Regions from separate parts of the Kitasatospora sp. NPDC036993 genome, predicted to be linked through region 3. Evidence: riboswitches for the same ligand, from Rfam matches in the RefSeq annotation. Region 3 holds a riboswitch; each other region holds the start of a gene.

Region 1 (5,502 bases), on a different contig from region 3:
CGGTCGGCCCGTGAGGGGCGCAGCGTCGAGGACATGCGGCTGCGGCTGCTGCTGGACACCGTGCTGCAGTCGGCCCAGGGGCTCCAGCGGGAGCTGGCGCTGCCGGTCTCCCAGATCCGTCCGGCGGACCTGGTGGAGGCGGTGGTGCCGGGGGCGGCCTCGCCGCACGACGTGGCGCGGCGCGGCCTCGCCGAGGACGATCCGGCGCTGCTGGACCAGCTGCTGGCGATCCCCCAGGTGCACCTGCTGGTGGACGGCTACAACGTGACCAAGACCGGCTATCCGGCGCTGCCGCTGGAGCAGCAGCGGATCCGGCTGCTGGGCGGGCTGGCGATGCTGGCCCAGCGCACGCAGGCGGAGGTCACCTGTGTGTTCGACGGGCAGGACCTGGACGTCCCGGTGATCATGGCGCCACCGCGCGGGGTCCGGGTGCGGTTCAGCCGGACCGGGGAGACCGCGGACGAGCTGATCCGCCGTCTGGTGCGGGCCGAGCCGCAGGGCCGTCCGGTGGTGGTGGTCTCCACCGACCGGGAGGTCGCGGAGGGCGTGCGGAAGGCCGGCGCGCGCCCCGTGGCCTCGGTGTTGCTGCTGAACAGACTGGCCCGGCCCTGAGTCCGGACCGGATGGAATGATGCCTGGTCAGGGGTGGTTCCGAGCGGGTGTGCGGGTCTTGTGACGTCAGCATGGGAACCGGATTTCACGCCTACGGGGGAGTAGCAGAACGGGTAGATGTTCACTAGGGTCTGGCGTCAAACCTATTTTCCGGAATCTCATCCCATCAGGTGAGTCCGATGGAAGAAGGAGCCGGACCCTTGGCATCCCACCGCCGTCCCAAGCAGCCGAGCCGCGCACGGATCTCCGTGCTCACCGCCGCCGCTGCGACCGCGGTCGCCCTCTCCGCCCAGGTGGCCGCGCACGCCGCGCCGCAGCCGAACAAGTCGGACGTCAAGGCGCAGATCGACCAGCTCCAGGAGGAGCAGGAGCAGGCGGCGGAGAAGTACAACGGCGCCAAGGAGCGGGCCGACCAGCTGCGCAAGCAGTCCGGCCAGCTCCAGGACCAGGTGGCCCGCGGCCAGGAGCAGATGACGCAGCTGCAGGGCGGCCTCGCCGAGGTGGCGGGCGAGCAGTACCGCACCGGCGGCATCGACCCGTCCGTCCAGCTGATGCTCTCCTCCGACCCGTCCGGCTACCTGGACAAGGCCTCCACCATCCAGCAGGCCGGCACCAGCCAGGCCGAGGCGCTCAAGGGGCTGCTGGACCAGCAGCGCCGGCTGGACCAGCAGAAGACCGAGGCGGCCACCGTGCTCGCCTCGCTGGAGAGCACCACCAAGGACCTGAACCAGGCCAAGACGGACGTCAACACCAAGCTGAAGGCCGCCCAGGACCTGCTGAACTCGCTCAGCGCCGCCGACCGAGCCGCGCTGCGGGCCCAGCAGACGCAGGAGGACCGCGCCTCGCGCGGCAGCGACCGGGTCGACCTCGGCAGCCTGCCGCCGGCCGGCGGCCTCGCGGCGGTGGCGGTGTCCAAGGCGATGGGCAAGCAGGGCTCGCCGTACGTGTGGGGCGCCACCGGATCGACCACCTTCGACTGCTCGGGCCTGATGGTCTGGGCGTACGGCCAGGCCGGCGTCTCGCTGCCGCGCACCTCGCAGGAGCAGGGCCACTACGGGACCAAGGTGCCCTCGCTGGACCAGGCCCAGCCGGGCGACCTGGTGGTCTACGGCAACGACATGCACCACGTCGGGATGTACATCGGCAACGGCATGGTGGTCCACGCGCCGCACACCGGCGACGTGGTGAAGGTGATGAAGGCCGACGCGATGTCGATCAACACCATCCGCCGGGTCTGACGGCCCGACACGCCGGAGGGGCCCCTTCCCCGGACCTGTGATCAGCGCCACCCCCTTGTGGGGGTGGCGTTCGGGTTTTCGGCGTTTCGTGACCGCATGGTGAGAACTGATCAGCCTTACGTGTGGCAGTGGTCACCATCGGTCATTTTCACAAAAGAACTTTGGCAATCTTCTGTCTTTTTTCTGACAAGGATTTGAACCGATCACGGTTCAGTTACTAGGGTCGTGCCCTGAACCACCGCACTCTCGATCGCCCAGCCAGGGTGGCGGCGGTGGTTTCCGTCGAGTTCGCAAGGCAGCGGGGCAGGTCGAAGCGACTGCCCGACAGGGGAGCCCAGTTCGTGGGGGCGCTGCGGAGCGGAGCCGGGGAACCACGTTCCTCCGGGGTGAATCGGCGCCAGGTCGGCCGGTGGAACGGCCGTGAGGCGTCGTAGGGCATGCTTCCGGCCCGAACCCGTCAGCTCACCCGGTAGGCGGCCGTAGGAAGAAGGAGTCCGCCTTCGTGGCGTCCCATCGTCGTCCCAAGCCCGCCGGCCGCGCCCGCGTCTCGATCCTGACCGGAGTCGCCGCCGCAGCCGTCGCCCTCTCCGCGCAGTCCGGCGCCCACGCCGACCCGCAGCCGACCAAGGAACAGGTCAAGGAGCAGGTCGACCAGCTCAACGAGCAGGCCGAGGTCGCGACCGAGAACTACAACGCCGCCCAGGCCAAGCAGCAGGAGCTGGAGAAGCAGGTCTCCGGCCTCCAGGACCAGGTGGCCCGTCAGCAGTCCCAGGTGACCGAGCTCCAGGGCGGCCTGGCCGAGATCGCCGGCGAGCAGTACCGCAACGGCGGCATCTCGCCGACCGTCCAGCTGATGTTCTCCTCCAGTCCGGAGGGCTTCCTCACCCAGGCCGGTGCGCTGAACCAGGCCGGTGCGACCCAGAAGGGTCAGCTGAAGGAGCTCCAGGAGCAGCAGCGCAAGCTCGACCAGGACCGCAACGAGGCCCAGGGCAAGCTCGCCGAGCTGGAGTCCACCACCCAGCAGCTGAAGACCGCCAAGCAGGACGTCCAGGGCAAGCTGAAGGCCGCCCAGGACCTGCTGAACACCCTGACCGAGCAGGAGCGCCAGGCGCTGCGCCAGGCCGAGGAGAAGGCCGCGGCCGAGGCCAAGGTCAAGGCCGACGCCGCCAAGGCCGAAGCGGCCAAGGCGCAGCAGCAGGCCGACCGCGCCTCGCGCGACAACAGCCGCAGCGACATCTCGACCGGTTCGGCCGCCGCCGCGCCGGTGAAGGTCGCGGCCGGCAGCTCCCGCGGTGCCGCCGCCCTCTCGTACGCCGCCTCCAAGGTCGGCAGCCCGTACGTCTGGGGCGCCACCGGCCCGGGTTCCTTCGACTGCTCCGGTCTGATGGTCTGGGCGTACAACCAGGCCGGCGTGTCGCTGCCGCGCACCTCGCAGGCGCAGGCCTCGGCCGGCACCCGGATCGGCACGGACATCTCCCAGGCCCAGCCCGGCGACCTGCTGATCTTCTACACCGACGCCCACCACGTCGGCATCTACGCCGGCAACGGCCAGGTGCTGCACGCGCCCAGGACGGGCACGAACGTGCGCTACGAGGCGGTCACCAACATGCCGCTGACCGGCATCGTGCGGGTCTGATCCCCGCTCGGACGCTTCCGGGCCCGGCCTTCCTCGGGGAAGGCCGGGCCTGCGGCTTTTCCGGAAGGTCGAGCTGATGTCCGATTAGTGGGCGAATATTCGGGTTGGGAGGGGTTTGGACTCGGTTGCCCGGACTCGCTAACGTCTGCCACCGGACTCCCGCTCGACGGCCGCCCACCATGGCGCGGCGGCGGGGACCGCGCCGCAGGATTGGAGCCGCTGCCGCCATGCCCGTGCACCGTCGTTCCCAACTGCTCGCCCGGGCGCTGGTGCTGACCGCGGCCGCCGCCACCGCGCTGGGCGTGGCCACCGGAGGCAGCGCCCAGGCCGCCCCCGGCAGCCCGGACCCGGCCGACCGACAGGACGTCAAGGCGCAGGTGGAGCAGCTGTACGACGAGGCCGAGCAGGCGTCCGAGAAGTTCAACGCGGCGCAGGAGGCCCAGCGGCGCCTCCAGGGCGAGACCACCATCCTCCAGGGCGAGATCGCCGGCGCCCAGGACCAGCTCAACCAGCTGCGCGGCGACCTGGCGACGGTGGCCGGGGCGGAGTACCGCGGCGGCGGCATGACCCAGACGGCCCAGCTGATCCTCTCGACCGACCCGGAGGGCTACCTGGCCCGCGCCCGCGCCATGGGCCAGGCCGCCGCCCGCCAGCAGGAGAGCCTGCACGAGCTGATCACCCGGCAGCGCCGGCTCGACCAGCGCCGCACCGAGGCGGCCGACAAGCTCGCCGAGCTGGACCAGGCCCGCCGGTCGCTCGCCGACGGCAAGCAGCAGATCCAGCAGCGGCTGGCCAAGGCGCAGAAGCTGCTGAACGGCCTGGGCGGCGCCGAGCGGGCCCGGCTGGCCGCCCAGGACGCCAGGGACGCCGAGCGCCGCGCCACCCGGGGCACCGACCGGCTGGACCTCGGCACCGCCCCGCCCGCCTCCGAGCGCGGTGCGGCCGCGCTGGCCGCCGCGGTGCGGATGATCGGCTCCCCGTACGTCTACGGGGCCGCCGGCCCGCACGCGTTCGACTGCTCGGGTCTGATGTACTACAGCTGGCGGCAGGCCGGAGTGACCCTGCCGCGCACCTCGCAGGCCCAGGCGTACGCCGGGCAGCGGATCAGCCTGTCCGAAGCGCGACCGGGAGACCTGGTGATCTTCTACCGGGACATGCACCACGTCGGCATGTACGCCGGCGGCGGCGTGATCGTGCACGCCCCCCGCCCGGGCGCCAGGGTCCGCTACGAGAGCGTCGGCGCCATGCCGGTCTCCGGGGTGGTCCGGCTCTGAGCACCCCGCCGACCGACCCCGCCGACATACCCGGCTCCGGCCCCCGACGCACGCTGTCCAGGCGCGGCGCGCTGCTGCTCGCGGCCGGCGGGCTGACCCAGCTGTCGCTGCCGCCGGCCGCCCCCGCGGCGCCCGCGGCGCGGACGGCGGACCGCCGCGGGCAGGTGGCCGCCGTGCTCGCGGAGCGGGTGCGCTCGGCGCCGCCCTGGTCCGGGCTGCCGGTGGCCGGGGCGGAGTACCGCAACCTGGTGCTCGCCGGGGCCGGCGGGCCGGAGCGGCTCACCGCCGCCGCCGACCTGGCGGTGCGGATCGCCGGGTACGACGAGTACCCGGTGGTGTACCCGCGCCGGATCGAGCTGGTACGGGCCGGGGCCGACTGGCGGGTCGAGCGCGAGGAGGCCGCGAGCGGGCCGCCCGCGCCGTGGGACTTCGGGCCGCTCCGGTCGGCGCCGGGCGCGCACTGCCTGGTGCTCGGGCCGGCCGCCGGCCCCGACCCGGCCGAACTGGTCGCGGTGGGGGACCGGGCGGTGCCCGCCGTCACCGAGGTCTGGGGCGGCGACTGGCCCGGGCGGCTGCTGCTGGAACGGCCCGCCACCGGAGAGCAGTTCGCCCGGCTGCTGGAGGGCGACCCGGCCGGCTGGACGGGCATGGCGGCGGTCACCGTGGCCGCCGCCGGCGCGCCCTGGCACACCCCGGCGGACCGGGTGCTGGTCAACCCGGAGGCGTACCGGCGGCTCAGCGA
Region 2 (5,502 bases), on a different contig from region 3:
GGTGGAGCCAGGGTCGGCGCCCGGGCTGGCGCGGCTGCTGACCGGGCAGCCCGACGGGGCCGGGCCGACGGTGTGGCTGGGCGGCCCGGACGGCGATCCGGGGCTGACCGACGCGCTGGCGCGCCTCGCGGTGGAGCACGCGGGCGAGGTGCCCGAGATCGAGGTGCTGCCCGGCTCGTACGACCTGCCCGGGTCCCGGCTGCTCGACCTGGTGACGGTGATGGACCGGCTGCGCTCCCCGGGCGGCTGCCCCTGGGACGCCGAGCAGACGCACGAGAGCCTGGTGAAGTACCTGGTCGAGGAGGCGTACGAGCTGGTCGAGGCGATCGAGGAGGGGGACCGGGAGACGCTGCGCGAGGAGCTGGGCGACGTCCTGCTCCAGGTGTTCTTCCACGCCCGGATCGCCGAGGAGCACCCGACCGGGCCGTTCACGATCGACGACGTGGCCGGCGACATCGTCGACAAGCTGGTGTACCGGCACCCGCACGTGTTCGGGGACGTCGAGGCCGAGGGCGCCGCCGAGGTGGAGGCGAACTGGGAGCAGCTGAAGGCGGCCGAGAAGGCGGACCGCGAGTCCGTGCTGGACGGGGTGCCGGCCGGGCTGCCCGCGCTGGCGTACGCGGCGAAGCTGGTGTCCCGGGTGCGCCGGGCGGGCTTCACGGAGGTGCCGGACGAGTCGTACGAGCTGCCGGCCGAGCTGACCGCGGACTCGGCGGGCCGGCTGCTGCTCGCGGTGGCGCAGCGGGCGCACGACGCCGGGGTGGACGTGGACGCCGCGCTGCGGTCGGCCGCGCGCGGGTACCGGGAGGCGGTGCGCGCGGCCGAGGGCCTCAAGCCGGAGTGACGGTGCGGGTCTCAGGCCGCGGTGGCGGCGCTCGCCGGGCGCCGCTGCGGCGGGACGAGTTCGCCGATGGCCTCGCCGACGAGGACGACGAGTTCGGCGAGGCGCTCCAGGTCGAGGTGGGCGGGCAGGTCGGCGAGCGAGACGATTCGCTCGCCGCCGGGGCCGGCCACGGCGAACAGGTCGATCGGCCCGAGGTGCTTCTCGGCGGTGTCCACGAGGGCGGCGACGTCGCTGGGGCGGCGGATGTCGCCGCAGACGCCGACGACGGGGCAGCCGGGCCGGTCGAGTTCGGCGGCGAGGTCCTCGGCGATGCCGACGTGCTGGTCCGCGATCAGCATTCCGGCGGTGCCGGCCGCGGCGAACCGACGGGCGAGGCCCGCGCCCGACCCGCCGTCGAGGACCGCGATGACGATGACTGACCCGCTGATCCGCATGGCCTGCTCCTCCCTGTGGGCGACACCGCACCGGCGCCCACGCGTATTGCGGAGGATCGTAGGCACGTCCTGACCCTCCGCAACAGTGGTTACCCCTCAGGTGACCAGGCTCACGCCCACGCTCCGGACAAGAGCTGTCCAAGAGCCGTCCACGGAGGGTCGGCACCCCGGGCCGGCACCCCGGCGGCGCACCGTCCGCGGGCAGGCGCGCGCCGTCGGGGAGGGGCGTGCCCGGCGCACCGGATACGGTCGGTCCATGCCAGCTCAGCCCGACCCCGCCAGGCCCGCCGCCGCGCCGTCCGACGCCACCGGCCCCCAGCTGTTCACCTGGGAGTTCGCCTCCGATCCGTACCCCGCCTACGCCTGGCTGCGGGAGCACGCCCCGGTGCACCGCACCACGCTGCCGAGCGGCGTGGAGGCCTGGCTGGTGACGCGGTACGCGGACGCCAGGCAGGCGCTAGCGGACGGCCGGCTGTCGAAGAACCCGGCGCACCACAGCGGGCAGGCGCACCGCACCGGCCGGGTGGGCATCCCGGGGGAGCGGCAGGCGGACCTGATGACCCACCTGCTGAACATCGACCCGCCGGACCACACCCGGCTGCGCCGACTGGTGTCGAAGGCGTTCACCCCGCGCCGGGTGGCCGAGTTCGAGCCGCGGGTGCAGCAGCTCACCGACCGGCTGATCGACGGCTTCGCGCGGCGCGGTTCGGCGGACCTGATCCACGAGTTCGCCTTCCCGCTCCCCATCTACGCGATCTGCGACATGCTGGGCGTGCCGGCCGAGGACCAGGACGACTTCCGCGACTGGGCCGGAATGATGGTGCGCCACACGAAGCCGGGCCAGGGCGGCGGTCAGCGCGGCGGCGTGGGCCGGGCGGTGAAGCGGATCCGGGCGTACCTGCTGGAGCTGATCCACCGCAAGCGCGCGGACCTCGGGGACGACCTGATCTCGGGCCTGATCCGGGCGAGCGACCACGGTGAGCACCTGACCGAGAACGAGGCCGCGGCGATGGCCTTCATCCTCCTCTTCGCCGGCTTCGAGACGACCGTGAACCTGATCGGCAACGGGACCTACGCGCTGCTGCGCAACCCCGGGCAGCGCCGGCTGTTGCAGGAGTCGGTGGCGCGCGGGGAGAGCGCGCTGCTGGACACCGCGATCGAGGAACTCCTGCGCTACGACGGGCCGGTGGAGATGGCGACCTGGCGGTTCGCGACGCAGCCGCTGACCGTCGGCGGGGTGGACATCCCGGTCGGTGACCCGGTGCTGGTGGTGCTGGCCGCGGCGGACCGCGACCCGGCCAGGTTCGCGGACGAGAACACCCTCGACCTGGCCCGGACGGACAATCCCCACCTGGGTTTCGGGCACGGCATCCACTACTGCATCGGCGCCCCGCTCGCGCGGCTGGAGGGGCGCGCCGCACTGGCCACCCTGCTTTCCCGGCTGCCCGATCTGCGGCTCGCGGAAAGCCCGGAGAATCTGCGGTGGCGAGGTGGCCTGATCATGCGTGGGCTGCGCGAACTCCCGGTGGAATTCAGTCCGGAGAGCCGCTCCCCGCACGCCCCTCCGCACGCCCCCGCCGAGCCGCCGATGCCCTGAGGTCACGCTGACGGGACGTCGTCGATCGCCCTCGGCGGTGGTGTGAACAGCCATCAATCAGGACATATCGCCGCCGTTGGTAGGCGGTCGGACACGCGCCGTAATTTATGTGTGATATCGGCGATATGAGCTTGTGATTGGTCTGATGATCTGTCTACTCTCCCTGGAGTTCGCAGCTGCGGACCTCGTACGCGGAACGCCGAATCCTGCCCGCCGCGTCACGGGAAACCGACCAGAACCCTGGGCAGGGGCGGGGGAACCAGGTTTGTTGCCGTCCCCACGGCTTGGGGTGAAGCCGCCCGAGCGGGATCTCTCCGCACACGGCGGCCGGGCCACCTCCCGGTCCGAACCCGACAGCTCACCTCGCAGGCGTACGGAGAGGGACCTCTTCATGCTGCTCGTTGGAACTGGCCGTCACCGTCGTCGCACCCAGGCCGAGAAGGCCATCGCCGTCGCCGGTGTGGCCGGCGTCGGACTCGCGATGCCGCTCCTCACCGCCACCGGCGCCTCCGCCGCACCGGTCTCCACCTGGGACGCGGTCGCGCAGTGCGAGAGCGGCGGCAACTGGAGCATCAACACCGGCAACGGCTTCTACGGCGGCCTCCAGTTCACCTCCAGCACCTGGAAGGCGTACGGCGGCAACGCCTACGCGGCGCAGGCCAACCAGGCCAGCAAGGCCCAGCAGATATCGGTCGCCGAGAAGGTCCTCGCCTCGCAGGGCCCGGGTGCCTGGCCGGTCTGCTCCCAGAAGGCCGGTCTGACCAAGGGCGGCGCCCCGGCCGCGGTCGACACCTCCTCGGACGCCAAGCAGCAGCAGGCTCCCAAGCCGCAGGCCCCGAAGCAGCAGGTCCCGAAGCACGCCAAGCCGGCCGAGAAGCCGGCCGCCCAGCAGCAGGCCGCACCGAAGCCCGCCGCGAAGCCGGTCCAGCAGGCCGCCCCGCAGCCGCAGGCCCAGGGCTTCTCCGGCAAGGCCGGCTGGGACGCCGACGCGAAGGTGTACTGGTACCAGAACAACGGCGGCTGGTACTGGACCAGCCACCAGAGCGTCTACCAGCAGTACGCCGGCCAGACCGCCGCCCAGCCGCAGGCCGCCCCGCGGGCCGCCCAGCCGGCCGCGCAGGCCGCGGGCCACGACTACACCGTCCGCGCCGGTGACACCCTGTCGACCATCGCCTCCGCCCAGGGCGTGTCCGGCGGCTGGAGCGCGCTGTACGAGCAGAACCACGCCACCGTCGGCGGCAACCCGAACCTGATCATGCCCGGCCAGGTGCTGCACCTCGGCTGAGCCGCCACGCCCGACGCGCGGAGGGGACCGGTCCTACCGGTCCCCTTCGTCCGTATTCGCCCGCTCCAGGGGGACAAGCTGGGACAAGCAGGTGAACTACCGGCGGGTAGGAGGGCCACACGCTGAGACGGAACCCAGGTCGACGTGGTCCCGGGAGCCCGGGCGGTTAGGCTCTGGTCGTAAACGACTCCGCAATCGTCCTGCTGACAGCACCCCCCGTCAGACCGGACCCTGCTTCCGCAAGGAGATGCCTCGTGCCGTCCATCGATGTCGTCGTAGCCCGTGAGATCCTCGACTCCCGCGGCAACCCCACGGTCGAGGTCGAGGTCGGCCTCGACGACGGCAGCACGGGTCGTGCCGCTGTTCCGTCGGGTGCCTCCACCGGTGCCTTCGAGGCGCTGGAGCTGCGCGACGGTGACAAGAACCGCTACTTCGGCAAGGGCGTGGAGAAGGCCGTCCTGGCCGTCATCGAGCAGATCGGCCCGGAGCTGGTCGGCTACGACGCCACCGAGCAGCGCCTGATCGACCAGGCCATGCTGGACCTGGACGCCACCCCGGACAAGTCCTCGCTCGGCGCCAACGCCATCCTGGGCGTCTCGCTGGCCGTCGCCCACGCCGCCTCCGAGGCGAGCGACCTGCCGCTGTTCCGCTACCTGGGCGGCCCGAACGCGCACGTCCTGCCGGTCCCGATGATGAACATCCTCAACGGCGGCTCGCACGCGGACTCCAACGTCGACATCCAGGAGTTCATGATCGCCCCGATCGGCGCGGAGTCCTTCTCCGAGGCCGTCCGCTGGGGCGTCGAGGTCTACCACACCCTCAAGGGCGTGCTGAAGGAGCGCGGCCTGTCCACCGGCCTCGGCGACGAGGGCGGCTTCGCGCCGAACCTGGACAGCAACCGCGAGGCCCTGGACCTCATCACCGAGGCCATCCAGAAGGCCGGCTACGTGCCCGGCCGCGACATCGCGCTGGCCCTGGACGTCGCCGCCTCCGAGTTCTACGAGGACGGCGCCTACCAGTTCGAGGGCAAGGCCCTCTCGGCGGCCGAGCTCATCGAGTACTACGCCGGGCTGGTCGCCGCCTACCCGCTGGTCTCCATCGAGGACCCGCTGGACGAGTCGGACTGGGACGGCTGGAAGGCCATGACCGTCAAGCTGGGCGACAAGGTCCAGCTGGTCGGCGACGACCTGTTCGTCACCAACCCGCAGCGCCTGGCCCGCGGCATCGAGACCGGCACCGCCAACGCGCTGCTGGTGAAGGTGAACCAGATCGGCTCGCTGACCGAGACCCTGGACGCCGTCGAGCTGGCCCAGCGCAACGGCTACCGCTGCATGATGTCGCA
Region 3 (5,502 bases):
GTAGCCGCGGCCCCTGACCTCGTCGGCCAGCACGCACCCCAGGTCGGCGGAGCGGTGCCCGCCGAGGACGAGCGAGGCCTGCCCGACCGGCGGCGCGTCCCGCGGGTCCTCGGCGTCGGCGAGCCTGGTGACGGCGAGCCGGTAGGTGTCCCGCTCCCCGGCCATCGCCTCCTCCAGGTAGAGCTCGATCTGGTCGGCGCAGGCCTCCCGGTCGCACGACCCGAAGGGCAGGTACCGGGTGACCTCGGGGTCGCCGAACAGCGCGTGCAGCGCGTCCACGTCGCCCTCGGTGTGGTGGTACTCGCGGATGGCCAGTCGCGGGCCGGTGAGTCGTACGGGGAGCATGGCTGCCGACCCTATCCCCGCCCGGCGGCTACCGTTCGGACTATGAACGACGAAGACCTGCGGCTCGCCCCCCGCACCAAGGCCGCCGACCTGCTCGCCTGGGCGGCCGAGCAGGGCCGCGCGCCGGTGGCCGAGGGGCCGCTGCGCACGGTGCTGGCGCTGCTGGAGCTGGGCGAGGGCAGGATGCACGACGGCTGGCCGGAACTGACCTCGAACGCGGTGGAGCACCTGCTGTACGAGCGCCTCCACCTGTACGTCCAACCCGCGCCCGAGGAGGACCCGCTCGCGTACGGCGACGCCGTCCGGATGCTGGCCGACCACCAGCGGGCGGCCCGGCGGCTCAACGCCAAGCGCCAGGAGCGGCTGCACGCGGAGGCCGAGTGGCAGGGCGAGGTCGCGGCCGGACTGCTGCGCCGCGCCGACCTGGTGACCTGGCCCCGGCTGTACGCGCTGCTGCTGCACGCGCACGGGGTGGACGTCGCCGACGGGGAGGCGGTGCGGGACTGGCTGGCCGGTTTCGGCGGGCTCGCCGAGGAGGAGCGGCTGGCCGCGTACGAGGACCTGGCGCCGGCCGGCTGGCTGGACGAGCCGGACGAGCAGGGCTGGGGCTGGAGCCGGGTGCTCTCGGTCGGCATGGCCACCGACGGCGCGCGGCGGCTGCTGGAGCAGGGCCTGATGCGGCGCAGCTACCGCAACCTGGCCGAGCTGACCGCGCTGGGACGGCCGATGCCGGACGAACTGGCCGGGGACTTCGGCGAGTTCGAGGACGCGGCGGTCGAGGCGGCGCTCGACCTGTTCGGCGAGTGGACGGTGCCGGGGCTACCGCGGCTGCTGGTGGAGGAGTTCCCCGAGCTGGCGCCGGAGCCGGGCCAGGAGGAGATCGACGCGTACCTGGCGCAGCTGCCCGCCGAGGAGTGAGAGACCGCGAAGACCCCCGGCCGGGAGCTCGTGCTCCGGGCCGGGGGCCTTCGCGGGGGCGTCTGCGAGCGGGGGCGTCTGCGAGCGGGTGCCTCAGCCGGCGGGTGCCGTGAGACCGGGGGCCGTCAGGCCCGGGGCGTCACGGGTTGAGGCCGCGCTGCTGGAGCCAGGGCTCCGGGTCGACCGGGGCACCGCCGCCGGGGCGGATCTCCATGTGCAGGTGCGGGCCGGTGACGTTGCCGGTCGCGCCGACCTTGCCGATCTGCTGGCCGGCGACGACCTTGCCGGAGCCCTTGGTGATCGAGGAGAGGTGGCAGTACCAGATCTCGGTGCCGTCGGGCAGGGTCTCGACGATCCGGTAGCCGTACGAACCGGCCCAGCCGGCCGAGGTGATGGTGCCCTGGCCGAGCGCGTGGACCGGGGTGCCGGTGTCGGCGGCGAAGTCCAGGCCGGTGTGCAGGTTGGCCCAGTAGCGGGCGCTCTGGCCGTAGTGGGCGGAGAGCCGGTAGTCGTCCACCGGCAGGGTGAGGGCGGCGGCCTTGGCCCGCTCGGCCTCCTCGGCGGCGCGCTTGGCCTCGGCCTCCTTGGCGGCGGCCTTGGCCTCGGCCTCCTGCGCGGCCTGGACCCTGGCGGTCTCCTCGGCGGCGGTGCGCTGGCTGTCGGCCTGGTGCTGGATGCGGGCGGCGAGCGCGAGGCCGGGGTCCGCGGAGAGGGCGACCGGGGCCTCGTCCGGGGCTTCGACCGCGGGGGCGGCGGCCGGGGTGGCCGAGGCGAAACCGGTGGCCCCCAGGGTGGCGGCGACGGCGGTGACGCCGAGCAGCGGGGAGGTTCCGCGGGTCTGACGCGGCATCCGGTGGCGGTTGGTCTCGGCCTCCGGGCCGAAGGCGTCGGGGCCTTCCGAGCCGGGGTGGTCGAGGAGCTGGGTACCGGCTGCGGGGCCGGCCGGGTGTGCCGGGGTGTACGTCGACGCCACGGAGGCGCGCTCCTTTCCTTCCTTCGCGCCTACCGGGTTAGCTGACGGGTTCGGAGCAGGAAGGTCTCCTACGGCCGGGCCTGGGCCCCGCCGATTCACCCCAGGGAACGTGGTTCCCCGGCTCCCTGACCTGCCCGGAGGCCGGTCGGTGGGATTAGGCACCGCGCACGGTGCCGTCTGGGTACGGCGTTGACGACCGCGCTGCGTTATCAAACGTTAATCCTAGGAGGCGCCGATTCCAAGCCATCCGGTGGAAGCGACTGTCGACCATATGATCGGACGTCAACGAACGACCCCTCATGCACGGCTCCATCTGAGTACTCCTACTCATGTGCGGTCCGGCCGGGCGGCCGCATCCTGACGCCATGAGCGCACCGATGCAGACCCGCACGACGGCCGCCTACTACATCCAGGCCGTCCTCTCGTTCGCCCTGTCCGGCACCACCCTCGCCGTCGGGATCGCCTATCTGCCGGTCGGCGGGTGGACCCGGGCGTTCCTCGGAATCGGCCTCCTCTACACCGTCACCTCCGCGTTCACGCTGGCGAAGGTGATCCGGGACAAGCAGGAGACCAACGAGATGGTGACCCGGGTCGACCAGGCCCGGCTGGAGAAGCTGCTCAGCGAGCACGACCCGTTCAGGGTCGAGGGCGCCTGACCCGCCCCCTTCCCGGATCGCCGCCCGCCGGCCGCTTGACGGCTAAGGCTATTAGCCTTAGCTTTATGGCTATCGGCAGCAACGCCGATGCCCCGCCCCGGCGGCCCGAGGAGGACCCCCATGAACGGCACCATCACCCCGAGCACCCAGTACCTGACCGTCCCCGGCGGCCGGATCGCCTTCGACGACACCCGGCAGGGCGACGGCGCCCCCGTCGTCCTGCTCCCGGGCATGCTCGACAGCCGGGCCGCGTACCGGCACCTGCGCCCGCTGCTGGTCGCCGCCGGCCACCGGGTCGTCACCATGGACCTGCGGGGCTTCGGCGAGTCCTCGATCGCCTGGGACGACTACGGCCCGGCCGCCCTCGCCGGCGACGTCCTCGCCCTGCTCGACCACCTCGGCATCGAGCGCGCCGTCCTCGCCGGGAACTCGTACACCGGGGCGACCGTCGTCAGGGCCGCCGGGGATGCGCCCGGGCGGGTCGCCGGGATCGTGCTGATCGACGCCTTCGTCGAGACCCCGCCGCCGGGCGCCCTGATGCGCGCCGCCATGGGCCTGATGGGCGCGGCCCTCGTCCACTGGCCCGCCGCCTGGGGCTTCTACCTGCGCCGGATGGCCTTCCCCGGCGCCAGGCCCGCCGACTTCGACGCGTACGTGGACGGGCTGGTCTCCGACCTGCGCACCCCCGGACGCAAGACCGCCACCCGCGGGTACGTCGACGGCGACTCGGCGCCGGTCGGCTGGACGGCCGCGGTGCGGTGCCCCGCGCTGGTGGTCATGGGCAGCAAGGACCCCGACTTCCCGAAGCCGGAACTCGTCGCCGACCGGCAGGCCGCGGCGCTCGGCGCGCGGAAGGCGATGATCGAGGGGTCCGGGCACTACCCGATGGCCGACAACCCGGCGGCCACCGCGGACGCCCTGCTGCCCTTCCTCGCCGAACTCGGCTGACCGACCGCCGCCCGCCGGCCGCCCGACCGTCGCCCGCACCCGCCCGACTTCCGTACGGAGAGCCCGAACCCATGCCCCGCGTAGGACTGACCCCCGACCAGGTCGTCGACCACGCCCTCGCCCTCATCGACGAGCAGGGCGCCGAGGCCCTCACCCTGGCCTCCGTCGCCGCCAGGGCCGGGGTCGCCACCCCCTCGCTGTACAAGCACGTCAGCGGCGGCCTCGCCGAACTGCGGCGGCTGATCGCCGTCCGGGTCACCGGGGAGCTGGCAGACCGGCTGGCCGAGGCGGCGGTCGGCCGCAGCGGGGACGACGCCGTCGCCGCGGTGCTGCGCGCCTACCACGCGTACGCCACCGAGCACCCGCACCGCTACAACGCCCTCCCCCAGGCCCCGCAGCCCGACGACGACCTGGCCCGCGCGGCCGCCCGGCTCGTCGGCGTGATCATCGCCGTCCTGCGGGAGTACGGCCTCGACGGCTCCGAGGCGATCCACGCCGCCCGCACCGTCCGCTCGCTCGCCCACGGCTTCGCCTCCCTCAGCGCCGCCGGCGCCTTCCGGCTCGCCGAGGACCTCACCACCACCCACGACCGCCTCATCACCACCCTCACCACCGGCCTCCGCGCCTGGCCTGTTTAGCCCAGCCGCCCGGGCCCGGCTCGGTCACCATCCGCCCCCCGGGGAAATGGGGTATCAAGGGTCAGTGCCCCTGGAGCCCGCCGGCAGTCCGACCACGCGCAGCGCGATGCGCTGCGTGCGCCTGCTGCTCGGCTGCACCAGCGCCGCCGGACTGCTCGGCACCGTCCTGGCCGAGGGCCCGGGCTGGATCACCGGCGAGGGGTCCGTGCTCTACCTGCTGGACTCCGCCGGGATGCTCCGGCTGATCGCCTCGCACGGGCTGCCGGACTGGGCGCACGAGCGCTACGGCGTGGTCGACCCCGCCGGTGAGCTGCCCGCCGCGATGGCCCTGCGGCTGCGCCGCCCGTACCTGCTCGGCCCCGAGCACACCAGCGTCGACTACCCGGACGGGAACGCCGGCATGGGCACCGGGATGATCACCGTGATCACCCTGCCGATGGTCGTGGACGAGCGGCCGATCGGCGTCCTCGCCCTCACGCTGGCCCACCGGGGCACCGTGCCGCGCCGCGACCTGGACGTCCTGGAGACGGTCGCCGAGGCCTGCGCCCACCGGCTCTCCCACCTGCTGGACCACGCCGACGCCCACCTCCCGCACGGCACCCGGGCCCCGTACGGCGTCCGGGCGCCCGAGGACCCGCGGGCGGCCGACGGCCGCCCCGCCGGGCCGGCCCACCCGCTGCTGTCGCTGGCCGTGCGGGCCGCCGGGCACGGCGCCTTCGAGCGCGACCTGGTCACCGGGGAGAGCTACTGGGACGCCGAGGCGTTCCGGCTGGCGGGCCGCCCGGCCGCCCCGGACGGCACCGCTCCCGAGCTGGACCGGCTGGTCCACCCCGAGGACCTGCCGGACGTGCAGGCCGCGCTGGCCGAGGCGCTGGCCACCGGCGGCCGCTACCGGATCGGCTACCGGGTGGTCCGGCCCGGCGGCAAGGTGGCCCGGGTCGAGGAGTCCGGCGAGGTGATGCTGGACGTGCACGGGCGGCCGGTGCGGATCGCCGGGCTGCTCGCCGACGCCGGGCACCGGGGG
Region 4 (5,502 bases), on a different contig from region 3:
GAGATCCGTACCGAAGGCGCCCCCGCCCCCGCCTGGATGTTCTCCCAGGGCGTCCGCAAGGGCCCGATCCTCCAGATCTCCGGCCAGGGCCCGCAGGACCCGGCCACCGGCGAGTACCTGTACCGCGGCGACGTGAAGGCGCAGACCCGCCGCACCCTGGAGAACGTCAAGGCCATCGTCGAGGCCGGCGGCGCCACCATCGAGGACGTGGTGATGTTCCGCGTCTACCTCACCAAGCGCGCCGACTTCCCGCTGATGAACGAGGTCTACGCCGAGTTCATCGACGAGAACGTCAGGCCCGGCGGTGTGAAGCCGTGCCGCACCACCATCTTCGTCGAGCTGCCGCAGGAGCCGATGCTGGTCGAGATCGACGCCCAGGCCGTCGTCGGCTGACCGGGCCCCGCCCGGCGAAGGGCCCGGACGCCTCCGCGCGTCCGGGCCCTCGGCATGCGCGGACGCCCGTCGGCCGATTGCCGAACGCCCGCTTGCCACACCCTCGGACGAATATTAGGTTAGGCTCACCTAACTTCACTGGAGGTCCGTCCATGAGCCTGCCCACCGGCGACACCGAGGTCCCCGAGCCCACCACCGCCGAACGGATCCACAGCCTGCTCGGCACGGCCTCCTCGCTCACCGTCCGCGCCCTGGGCGAGCACCACCACCTGGACACCCCGCTCTCCCTGCACGGCTCCCGGCTGCGGCTGCGCACCGCCCTCGACGACCCGCTCACCTCGGCCGCCGCCGGAGCCACCGAGGGCCTCGCCGTCGTCCTCGACGTCACCGACGTCGCCCCTGTCGCCGTCCGCGCCCGCGTCCGCGCCCGCCTCACCCTGGCCGGCCGGCTGCACCTGGCCCACCTGACCGACGACGGCCTCGGCGTCCACCTGGGAGTGGACGTCGCCCACGCCGTCCTCGCCACCCCGTACGGCACCGCCGCGGTCACCTCCGCCGACCTCGCGCTGGCCGCCCCCGACCCGCTGGCCAGGTACGAGGCCATGATGCTCACCCACCTCGCCGACGACCACGCCGACGCGCTCGACGTCCTCACCCGGCTGCTCGACCCGGCCGTCCTCACCCACGCCCCGGACGTCCGCCCGCTCGCCCTGGACCGCTACGGCCTGGTGCTGCGCCTGGACCACCCGTACGGCCACCGCGACGTCCGCCTGGTCTTCCCCGAACCGGCCAGGGACACCGAGGACTTCGGCCACCGGATGCACGAGCTGCTGGCCGCCGCCCAGCACGGCCTGCCGGTCCGCCGCGGCTGAGCGCCGGCCGACCGGCCGTCACCGCTCGACCGTGTCCTCCAGCACGATCCGCCCCATCCGCGCGTACAGCCCGGGCCGCCACCGGCGCACCGCGAGCGCCAGTCCGAGCCCGGCCGCCGAGATGCCCGAACTCCCCACCCCCTTCAGCGCGTTCAGCGGATTCACGGCCTCGGCCACGATCCCGTCCGGACCGCCGCCGGAGAACAGCACCGCCAGCGAGACCGCGCCCAGCACCCCGGTCTCCAGCACCAGCGCGGCCCCGAGCACCCTGGCCGTCAGCTGGAGGTCGAACCAGCCCGCCACTCCGATCACCACCGCCCCGGACAGCGCGTACCAGCCCCAGCCCAGCTCCACCCCCAGCTGTGAACGGGCCAGCCCGCGCAGCGAGAACGCGAAGAAGCCGAGGACCGCGGCCTCGGTGACGACGTACGCGAGCACCGCGAGCAGCCCCGAGGCCAGTCCGGCGACCCGGCCCAGCCCGTGCGAGACGTAGCCGTAGAACGCGCCGGCCGCGGTGACGTGCCGGGCCATCGCCACGTACCCGACCGAGAACACCGTCAGCACCACGGTCGCCACGATGTACGCGGCGGGTGCGCCGACTCCGTTGCCCTGCCCGACGACGATCGGCAGGTTGCCGGTCATCGCGGTGATCGGGGCGGCGGTGGCGAGCGCCATGAACACCACGCCGACCAGGCAGACCGAGTCCGCCTTCAGCCGGTCGACCCCGCCCGCGCCCGGCCGGGCCCGCTCCGCCGTCTACCCCGCCGTCTCCCCGCCGCGGACCGCCATCCGGCCTCCTCGCCTCCAGGACCCGCCCGTCCGCCGGACCGGCCGGGCACTGACCGACCGCCAGCATGGCGCGCCGCGGGCAACCGGAGACGCGTCGACCGCCCATCTGGGCAGCGGAGTTGACGCCGCGTTCGACCTGGACCGAACACCCCGGAAAGGCCCAGGGAAGACCAGGGAACGAAAGCGGCCGGCCCGGCTGCCCGAGGAAGTCCTCGTGCAGCCGGGCCGGCCTGGGCGTGTCCCTCGCCCATGTCCACCGTGCGGCGATCACCCGGTCGAGCGGTCACCCGACATGACCATCCCGGAGGATCGGTTCACCCCGCGACAGTGGCGGTTCCTGAAACCCTCGGAGCCCGTCAGGCTCAGAGCGCGACGCCGTGCGCCCGGAGGAAGGCGACCGGGTTGATGTCCGAGCCGTACTCAGAGCCGTTGCGGATCTCGAAGTGCAGGTGCGGGCCGGTCACGTTGCCGGTGGCACCGGAGAGGCCGATCTGCTGGCCGGCGGTGACGGTCTGACCGATCTTCACACCGATCGAGGAGAGGTGCGCGTACTCGGCGTAGTGGCCGTCGGCGAGCCTGATCTCGACCTCGTTGCCGTAGGCGCCGCCGTTGCCGGCCTTGACCACGACACCGTTGGCGACGGCGCGCAGCGGGGTGCCGGTGGAGGCGACGAAGTCCTGGCCGGTGTGGTGGCCGGAGGCCCACATCGAGCCGGCCACGCCGTAGGCGGTGCCCAGCTTCGGGCCGGCCAGCGGGGCGACGTAGCCGGAGGTGGCGGCGGCGACCGGAGTGGCGGTCACGGCCGCGGCCGGAGCGGCGACCTGCACCTGGGTCTGGAGCTGGGCGGACGGCTTGGCGGCCTCGGTCTTCACCTGGACCTGTGCCTGCGGCTTGGCGGCCTGGGTCGCCGGAGCGGCCGGCTTGGCGGCCTGGGTCGCCGGAGCGGCCGGCTTGGCGGGCTTCGCCGGAGCGGCGGGCTTGGCCGGAGCGGCGGGCTTGGCCGGAGCGGCGGGCTTGGCCGGAGCGGCGTCAGCGGACGGCGCGGTGGCGTGGCCAGGCAGCGCGAGCTGCTGACCCGGGAAGATCAGGTTCGGGTTGGCGCCGACGACCGAGCGGTTCTGCTCGTACAGCGCCTGCCAGCCACCGTCGACGCTCCTGGCGTCGGCGATCCTGGACAGGGTGTCGCCACTGACGACGCGGTAGCTCTCCGGCGCGGCCGGAGCGGCCGACCCGGTGGCCGCAGCGGCGGCCGGCGGGGCGTCGGTGGTGGCGACGGCGGCCTGCGGGGCCGGGGCGGTGTGCGCCTGGGCGGTCACCGCGGTCACGAGCGGCACGGCGAAGGAGACACCGGTGACGGCCGTGGCGATGCCGATACGGACGGCGCGGGGCAGGGCGATACGACGAGCCTGAGCAGGCATGGAATTTTTCCTCTCCGACGCCTGCGAGGTGAGCTGTCGGGTTCGGGCTGGAGTTGCCCGGCCGCATGCGCGGCTTCACCCCTAGCCGGTCCTGGTCGTCCACGCCCTGAGGCGCGAACTCCGGTCCGGCGACTTACCTGTGGGTCCCCCGCTCCTGCCGTACAGAGTTCGTTTCGAACCACCGGGCAGCGGCAGGATTCGGCGTTCCACCCGGCGGATCCGTCCGGACTGGCCGGGCGGTCGCTGAACTAAAACCCATCCGTTCGGGTGAAGCAATGTCGATCTCTTGAAACAGCAACAACCCTCCGGAGCCCAGTGACCCTCCGCAGGGACGACCACACGATACGTACACAATCCATTCACCCCCAGCCACTGATCCACGACCCTGCGCCGAGATCCGCGACGCTGCGCGGCCGGCCGCTCACGGACAGCTCGCGGCCAACACACCACCCGGTGAGCCTTGTCACGTGCGTCCCGGCAGCGCAGGATTCGCCCGTGACCACCTCAGAGGCAGGGACCCTGCGCCTGGGCACCGCGCAGGGCCGCCTGGTACTACTGGCGACGGTGCTCGGCTCCAGCATGGCGATGCTCGACGGCACCGTGGTGAACGTCGCCCTGCCCCGGATCGGCGCCGACCTCGGCGCCTCCCTGGCGTCCCTGCAATGGACGCTGAACGCCTATCTGCTCACCCTGGCGGGCCTGATCCTGCTCGGCGGCGCGCTCGGCGACCGCTACGGGCGGCGCAAGGTCTTCCTGATCGGCGTGGTCTGGTTCGCCGTCGCCTCCGCGGCCTGCGCCGCCGCGCCGAACATCCACGTGCTGATCGCCGCCCGCGCCGTCCAGGGCATCGGCGGGGCGCTGCTCACCCCCGGCTCGCTCGCCATGCTCCAGGCCGTCTTCCACCCCGACGACCGCTCGGCGGCGGTCGGCCTCTGGTCCGGCCTCGGCGGGGTCTCGGCCGCGGTCGGCCCCTTCCTCGGCGGCTGGCTGGTGGACGGCCCCGGCTGGCGCTGGATCTTCCTGCTGAACCTGCCGCTCGCCGCCGCCGTGATCGTGGTCACCACCCGGTCGGTACCGGAGAGCCGGGACGAGAGCGCCTCCGGCCGGTTCGACGTGCTCGGCGCCGTGCTCGCCGCCCTCGCCCTCGGCGCGGTCACCTACGCGCTGACCGCCGCCGGCGAGGGCCTGTCCCCCGCCGTCTGGGTCAGCGGCGTGGCCGGCCTGGTGCTCGGCGTCGCCTTCGTCGCCGTCGAGCGCCGCGCGCCCGAGCCGATGCTGCCGCTCGGACTGTTCTCCTCCCGGCTGTTCACCGCGGTGAACCTGGTCACCCTGTGCGTGTACGCGGCGTTCAGCGGGGTCTTCTTCCTGCTGGTGGTGCAGCTCCAGATCGTGTCCGGGTTCTCCCCGCTGGTCTCGGGCTTCGCGCTGGTGCCGATCACCGTGCTGATGCTGGTGCTGTCGGCGCGCGCCGGGCGCCTCGGCAAGCTGATCGGTCCGCGCATCCCGCTGACCGTCGGTCCGCTGCTGTGCGCCGCCGGAGTGCTGCTGATGCTGCGCATCGGCGCCGACTCCTCGTACTGGGTGGACGTGCTGCCCGCCGTCACGGTGATGGGCTGCGGGATGACGCTGCTGGTCGCGCCGCTGACGGCGACGGTGCTGGCCGCCGTCGAGGTCCGGCACGCGGGCATCGCCAGCGGGGTCAACAACGCCGCCGCCCGGGCGGCCGGCCTGCTCGCGGTGGCCGCCCTGCCGGCGCTGGCCGGGCTGAGCGGCGACGCCTACCGGGTGCCCGCCTCGGTCGACTCCGCGTTCCACACCGCGATGCTGATCTGCGCGGGCCTGCTCACCGCCGGCGGGCTGACCGCCCTCGCGACCGTACGGGGCAACGTGCTGGCCCCCGCGGACCACCCGGTGGCCGAGCCCGACACCGAGTGGAGCTGCGGCACCACCCCGCCGCTCGACCCCGGCCACGTCACCGCGACGCGTGAGGGCCCTGCCACCGGCGGTCCGGCGGCAGGGCCCTCACGCAA

The links. Region 3 has a riboswitch for cyclic di-AMP ahead of ACZ7C5_RS03340 (M23 family metallopeptidase). Riboswitches for the same ligand answer to the same signal wherever they lie in the genome.
Region 1: another riboswitch for cyclic di-AMP. It lies ahead of ACZ7C5_RS24680 (C40 family peptidase); the one in region 3 lies ahead of ACZ7C5_RS03340 (M23 family metallopeptidase).
Region 2: another riboswitch for cyclic di-AMP. It lies ahead of ACZ7C5_RS33365 (LysM peptidoglycan-binding domain-containing protein); the one in region 3 lies ahead of ACZ7C5_RS03340 (M23 family metallopeptidase).
Region 4: another riboswitch for cyclic di-AMP. It lies ahead of ACZ7C5_RS34090 (M23 family metallopeptidase); the one in region 3 lies ahead of ACZ7C5_RS03340 (M23 family metallopeptidase).

What each region holds. Positions count from the first base shown of each region.
Region 1 covers NZ_JBVJRP010000011.1:244,313-249,814, reverse strand. The annotation lists gene ACZ7C5_RS24690 (NYN domain-containing protein) at 1-612, shown strand, start outside; gene ACZ7C5_RS24685 (C40 family peptidase) at 813-1,850, shown strand; cyclic di-AMP (ydaO/yuaA leader) riboswitch at 2,189-2,342, shown strand; gene ACZ7C5_RS24680 (C40 family peptidase) at 2,353-3,486, shown strand; gene ACZ7C5_RS24675 (C40 family peptidase) at 3,714-4,760, shown strand; gene ACZ7C5_RS24670 (hypothetical protein) at 4,934-5,502, shown strand, end outside.
Region 2 covers NZ_JBVJRP010000022.1:7,188-12,689, reverse strand. The annotation lists gene ACZ7C5_RS33380 (nucleoside triphosphate pyrophosphohydrolase) at 1-844, shown strand, start outside; gene ACZ7C5_RS33375 (SDR family NAD(P)-dependent oxidoreductase) at 856-1,278, opposite strand; gene ACZ7C5_RS33370 (cytochrome P450 family protein) at 1,535-2,875, shown strand; cyclic di-AMP (ydaO/yuaA leader) riboswitch at 3,096-3,261, shown strand; gene ACZ7C5_RS33365 (LysM peptidoglycan-binding domain-containing protein) at 3,267-4,160, shown strand; gene eno (phosphopyruvate hydratase) at 4,415-5,502, shown strand, end outside.
Region 3 covers NZ_JBVJRP010000001.1:678,901-684,402, reverse strand. The annotation lists gene ACZ7C5_RS03350 (GNAT family N-acetyltransferase) at 1-345, opposite strand, end outside; gene ACZ7C5_RS03345 (hypothetical protein) at 388-1,263, shown strand; gene ACZ7C5_RS03340 (M23 family metallopeptidase) at 1,403-2,236, opposite strand; cyclic di-AMP (ydaO/yuaA leader) riboswitch at 2,249-2,407, opposite strand; gene ACZ7C5_RS03335 (YiaA/YiaB family inner membrane protein) at 2,602-2,892, shown strand; gene ACZ7C5_RS03330 (alpha/beta fold hydrolase) at 3,013-3,840, shown strand; gene ACZ7C5_RS03325 (TetR/AcrR family transcriptional regulator) at 3,912-4,478, shown strand; gene ACZ7C5_RS03320 (SpoIIE family protein phosphatase) at 4,543-5,502, shown strand, end outside.
Region 4 covers NZ_JBVJRP010000023.1:36,595-42,096, reverse strand. The annotation lists gene ACZ7C5_RS34105 (RidA family protein) at 1-393, shown strand, start outside; gene ACZ7C5_RS34100 (DUF2470 domain-containing protein) at 546-1,265, shown strand; gene ACZ7C5_RS34095 (APC family permease) at 1,284-1,940, opposite strand; gene ACZ7C5_RS34090 (M23 family metallopeptidase) at 2,417-3,472, opposite strand; cyclic di-AMP (ydaO/yuaA leader) riboswitch at 3,476-3,613, opposite strand; gene ACZ7C5_RS34085 (MFS transporter) at 3,968-5,502, shown strand, end outside.